Regions from separate parts of the Oceanobacillus sp. FSL K6-0127 genome, predicted to be linked through region 2. Evidence: riboswitches for the same ligand, from Rfam matches in the RefSeq annotation. Region 2 holds a riboswitch; the other holds the start of a gene.
The links. A riboswitch is a leader RNA that binds a small molecule or an ion and turns the genes downstream of it on or off. The one in region 2 is predicted to bind lysine.
Positions count from the first base shown of each region.

Region 1: another riboswitch for lysine. It lies ahead of MHH64_RS10705 (Na+/H+ antiporter NhaC family protein); the one in region 2 lies ahead of dapA (4-hydroxy-tetrahydrodipicolinate synthase).

Region 1 covers NZ_CP150287.1:2,126,054-2,129,211, reverse strand. Annotated here, with positions in the region: gene MHH64_RS10705 (Na+/H+ antiporter NhaC family protein) at 1-1,351, opposite strand, end outside; lysine riboswitch at 1,527-1,932, opposite strand; gene yunB (sporulation protein YunB) at 2,139-2,915, opposite strand; gene MHH64_RS10695 (DUF1805 domain-containing protein) at 3,023-3,158, opposite strand, start outside.
Region 2 covers NZ_CP150287.1:1,788,895-1,792,052, forward strand. Annotated here, with positions in the region: gene MHH64_RS09065 (nitroreductase family protein) at 1-387, shown strand, start outside; gene MHH64_RS09070 (hypothetical protein) at 449-712, opposite strand; lysine riboswitch at 888-1,065, shown strand; gene dapA (4-hydroxy-tetrahydrodipicolinate synthase) at 1,174-2,067, shown strand; gene MHH64_RS09080 (universal stress protein) at 2,399-2,833, shown strand; gene MHH64_RS09085 (PC4/YdbC family ssDNA-binding protein) at 2,858-3,088, shown strand.

The sequences.
Region 1 (3,158 bases), 340 kb from region 2:
AGAGAATCGTCGTATCGGAAATAGGTGAGCAATGATCACCAAATACAGCTCCTGCAAGTACAGCTGCTAATGCCGGCAGTAATAACTCAACATTTGTATTGCTCATTACTTCTGCTGCAATTGGAAGCATGATACCAAATGTACCCCATGAAGACCCAGTAGACAATGCCATCATCGCTGCAATAACAAAGAATATTAACGGTAGATAGCTAACACCTATAGAGGAATCATTAACTAAATTTGCTAAATAGGTCCCTGTTTCCAATGTACCGATTACCGAACCGATCATCCAAGCTAAAATGAGAATATAAATAGCCGGAAGCATCGTTTTTGTCCCTTCTACAAAGATTTTCATAGAATTTGCTTTTGGCTTTCCTTGGACTAAATGAAAAATAAAAGCAGTCAATACGGCTAAAATACCACCAATTGCTAATGATTTGTTAACATCTGTATTCGCAAAAGCATCCAATATCGTAGCATTTCCATCTGTTGCTTGAATACCCGTAGTTATCATTGCTACAACGGTAGCTACAAAAAGAACTAAGATTGGTATAAATAAATGGTATACCTTTCCGTTTTGATTTGGCTTAAACACATCGCCTAAATCCCCTGCAACCGTATTCTGCTCTGGATTCAAAAGCTCTCCTGTTTCCATCGCACGTTTTTCATGTGTACGCATTGGACCAATATTAAATTGAAAATACGCTACAATAAATACAAGCAGGACTGCTGCTATTGCATAAAAATTCATCGGAATCATCCAGATAAATGCCTCAATCGGCTGATATTCTGTAATTTCATTGGCAGCAAACAATCCACCAAGAATTCCAATAATATAAGCTCCCCAGCTTGAGATAGGCGAAATAACTGTTATCGGGGCTGATGTTGAATCAATATAATAGGCAAGCTTCGCTCTGGACACTTTGTGACGATCTGTTAATGGTCTTGCAATTTGACCAACTGCAAGGCTGTTAAAATAGTCATCAATAAAAATAATCAATCCTAAAACGCCTGTCATTAACTGTGCACCTCTACGTGTTTTCACTCGTTTCATCATCCAGTCACCAAAAGCTCTGCTTCCTCCGGATGCTTGTAAAAAGGCAGTCATGATACCTAATAATAATAAAAATCCAATTAACTGAATATTTCCTGTATTAGGTGCTCCCTCTGAAACAAAAATTTCATAAAATACATACCAAATTTCCTTAACTGCTTGCAACACATTAAAATCATGAATAAATAATGCTCCAATTATTATCCCTGATCCTAATGATAATAAAATTTTCCTCGTTGTAATAACGAGCACCAGCATGATTAATGCTGGAATAATCGAATAAATTGTACCTTCCATTGTAATCCCCCCATAATTATTTCTCAGATGTGGTTTTCGAGATAAACGAGTTGATGATGAAATGTTGGTTTACGACATATGTACGTGCTAGCTTCTTAAAAAAGCACACAAAAAAACAATGACAGAAAATAACCATCATTGTTTTTTACAATTACAATATACGTTATCCTCCATCTCGATCAGTAGTTCTCCATGCACATCCATTTCAGCGGTTGTTCAAAAAGTCCGGTAAAAATGACACATCGAGATCAGTAGACCTTCGACTAAGTACCGACACGTCCTGTGTCGAACGTCGAAGTCACCACATCCTGTGGAAGCTCGTTGGCTTGCTTTTCCGTTCTTCACGTATTAATTGCATACGTTACGGTACGGGGAGCTTCGCCGCCTCGAACTTCTCGGTCCTTTTTATCCTCTTTTTTGAACTCTCACTTTAAGCATGACAGTACATCTCTTGTTCAAAGATATACCAGCAAATAATAAGTTTGACTCTTATTACGCTTCGGCAAATACCCCTTTCACCAACCATCACTGTTGTCATTCTCCGGTGGATTACTTATAATATTTGCGCCTCTACCTCACCGATCTGATAAGGTTTATTATTGAGTTAAAGGATATTCATAAAGTCCGGTAAAAGTGACACTTCGAATTTCTTCGTTAGCTTGCTTTTCCGTTCCTCACGTATTAATTGCATACGTTCCGGTACGGGAAGCTACGCTGCCTCGAACTTCTCGGTCCTTTTTATCCTCCTTTTGAATACACATAGTTACTCCCATACTATACTAGATTTTTAGTTATTCTGCAAGTCGTCTTTTGGTATAGCAATTGACGGACCATCACTGCCACCACCATAGAAATCTGGAACCTTGCCCATAATGGCACTACCATCCAAGTATATCTCCGTATTAACTGTTGTTACATCGGATGTAAATGGGATGACAATCTGCACATCCGCCTCTACATTAATATAAAGCGATACCCAAGCACCATTAATACCAAATTCCTCAATTTCACGTACAACATTTGTCCGAACATTCCCTACAACCTCGAAATTAATCGGTATTTTCGGACCTAGGTTTGCAAGTACCGTATTTCCGGTAACCTGCCCTAAAGGGATCTCAACCAATGTCGGATCCTGTTTCGCCATATCTTCAGCACCATCACTATATTCATATGGTTCGGTAAGCGGATCTTCAAATTCCAATGGGTCACCGCGGTTAACGTTGATGAAAAATTCTTCCACCCTGTCTGTTGCGACTCGATTAATTTCACTGATGATAGAATTGTTCCAGTTATACGTTGAAAAATTCCCTTCATTGTCATATGTAATATTTACCATGTCATCAAAACTATAATCTTCAACATACCGAACGGCTGAATTGATCGCCCGCGTTGCAAACTCATCGACTCTTCTTTCCGCTATATGCATTAGAACTGGTTCAATTCGTTTATCAATTAATTGCATACTTAAAAATACACAGACTACAAAAATAATCATCGTTATGATTAAAATATGTTTCCCTGGAGGCAATGCTGTTCGTTTGCGAAAACGTTTTTTATGTCTCAACTCAGGAACCCCCTCTGGAATAATCCTATGCTTGTTCCACAGGGGGTAGACTAAGTAATTTATAAACATAATAAAAATGCCTCCCTAATGGAAGACATTTGCATTAATTATGATATTCTTAACAAAGCTTCTTTACCCGTCATACCAACTTCCCAGCCATAAGCTTTTGAAGCATCTGTTATCTTCTGTAATGGAGCGTGTAATAATTCATCGATCGTTCGCACACCCATCGCACGCCCCGCG
Region 2 (3,158 bases):
TTAATTGTAGTAAGGAATCGTTCTACCTTGGACAGTCTTGCTGCAACAACACCTTATATGAAATGGTTAAAAGAGGCACAGGCGGCGATTGTCGTTACGGGAAAGCCCCAAACAAGTAAATACTGGCTGCAGGATGCATCAATTGCTTGTGCGTTTATTTGGCTCGAAGCAGTTGAGGTTGGGCTTGGTGCAGCGTTTGGAGCGGTTTATCATTCCGAGGATGAGAACGAATCCATCGATAGGGAAAATCATGTGCGAAAGCTGCTTAGCATTCCGGAAGAACACCGTATTGTCGCTATTTTGGGAATGGGGTATCCTCAAGAAGCATTAAAACCGAAAAAACACCTAGCAAGAGAAGAAATTGTACATTATGATACATTTAGCTAAAATGCATGAAACTGTTCTCTAAACATAAGTTTGGACAACAGTTTCTTTGCTTAACATGCAACTATGACTTCCCGTGATTTTGATCTTGATATAGCATATCTATCTTTTTTTGCAAGTCTGTTATTTGCTGCTGCATCAATAGAATCTGCTGATCCATCTGTATCTTTTCCTGATTTACTTGTAGTTCCACTTCTTTTTCTTGTTCGTATGTGATAAAGGAACCAATAACTGCCAAATTACTTCCAATGGTACTAATTAAACCACCTACTAGAATTAGCTTATCACCGAAATTTGCAGGGAGGTCACGATATGAATTTCGCTCCATCTTAATTACCTCCTCAGAATTAAGTTATGTAATAGCGTATGTTTTGTTCGCTTATCCTGCCCATCATTTTGAAAGTAATGCTGTTCTTTTCTTGTGGTTCAAATGCTTGTTTTCTAGATATATCCCTGTTATAATACACATAATAATTAAATACTTTCTTATTTTAGATTTGTAAAGTAAGGGTAGAGGTGCAAAGACCATTAATACTTACATGGAGGAGAATGAGCTCTGAAGAAATGTGAGGAAAGGGGGATTTGCCGAAGTGGAAGAAGACTCATCTTCTGAAGCTGGGCCTGTTATCAAATAGATACGGGACTGTCATATAGGAAACTATATGGAGGGCTATCAAGCTTAGAACGGTAAATAATGTTCTATAAGCGGCAGCGAGCTCTCTCTCGTTGCTGCTTTTTAATTTGGTCCTAAAGCATCAATAAAATATTGGATGAAAAGGGTGTATTGATATGAATTTTGGTAATGTATTAACAGCAATGGTTACTCCGTTTAATGAGGCGGGAGAAATTGATTTTGAACGAACAAAGGGGTTAGTTAATTACTTGATAGCAAACGGTACAGAAGGTTTAGTTGTTGCTGGGACAACGGGGGAATCACCAACACTCTCTAATAATGAAAAAGTGAAGTTATTTCAAACAGTTGCAGAAGAAGTAAATGGAAGGATTCCTGTTATTGCGGGAACTGGTACGAATAATACAAGAGCATCTATTGAATTAACGAAAGAGGCAGCGGCTACAGGTGTTGACGGGATTATGCTTGTTGTTCCTTACTATAATAAACCGTCACAAGAAGGCATGTATCAGCATTTTAAATCGATTGCAGAAAGTACAGCACTTCCTGTCATGCTTTATAATATTCCAGGTAGAAGTGTGGTAAACATGGAATTAGAAACGATTGTTCGACTTTCTGGAATCCCAAACATTGTTTCACTAAAAGAAGCTAGTGGGGATTTAGATAAGGTTTCGGAGATTATAAGCCATACTTCTGATAATTTTACTGTTTACAGCGGGGATGATAGTCTGACATTGCCGACACTTGCTGTAGGTGGAACTGGGGTTATTTCTGTAGCATCACACATATTAGGTAATGAGATGCAAGAGATGGTAAAGCTTTTTCAGAATGGTGATGTAGCTAATGCCAGTGCTATACACCGACATATTTTGCCAGTAATGAAAGCATTGTTTTCAGCTCCAAGCCCTACCCCAGTAAAAGAAGCACTGAACCATATTGGAGTACCAGTTGGTGGTGTTCGTCTACCACTTGTACCATTGACGGAGTCAGAAAGAGCGTCTATTTGTAAACTAGTAGCGGCCTATGAAGTGAAAAACGCAATCGGATATTAAGTTAGAGAAAAGGAGTAAGCAGTGAAGCTTATTCCTTTTTTTGATACCAGGGAATGCTGTGGATAAATACCTTATGACACGATAACGAAGACTTACCGACTTGGGAAGACATAGATTAGTAGCACTTATACCCTGGAGTGAATCACCTGCGCAGGAATGTTCGATAAGTCGAACCTACTCCAAAATATGGGGCGCAGTCCGTACATCAGTGTCAACTTAACAAATATGAAGTCTGACGAAAGCCATTAAAAAATTAACCTCTCTAGACGTATCCATGTATAATAAATTAAGTGGATTAAGTAGCTAACCTTTAATAAAGTGAGGAATGCAAATGAATCGAAAAATTCTCGTATCGTATGATGGTTCAAATCGTAGTAAAAAGGCGATTAAAGAGGCAAAGAATCAGGCGTCAATTACAGAAAAAGCAGAAGTACATGTTATTTCTGTTGTGACACCGGGAATTAAAAGTAACGAGACAGCTATTGCAGGCAACATATCCATGGCAGATGCAGAATTTCTTTTACCGGAACTACATCAAATCAAGAAGGAAATGGAAGCATTAGGAATTGTTACGATAACGGAAATTCGGACGGACTTTTCACAGCGCAACCCGGGGAGAGCGATTTGTGAATATGCTTTAGCTAACGAAATAGATTTGATCATTGTAGGCAATCGGGGGCTTAGTAATATAAAAAGTCTTCTGTTAGGTAGTGTGAGCAATACGATTGTACAGAACGCCAAGTGCCCTGTTTTGATTGTTAAATAGAATGAAGCATAAAGGAGTATGAATATGGCTGAATTAAATTATAAAATTGTAGAAACAATTGCTGTTATTTCGGAGTCGCCAAAAGGATGGACAAAGGAATTGAATGTGATCAGCTGGAATGGTCGCCCACCAAAATATGATTTACGAGACTGGGCACCTGGTAAGGAAAAGATGGGTAAAGGTGTTACTTTAACAGAAGAAGAGATTGTCCAATTGAAGAAAGCATTGGCAAATTTAAACGCGCTTTCGGAATAGAACGATTATCTAAATTACTGACTTTGGGAGATGGCTGATGATTTGGATAAATTGTAATAAAGACAAATGA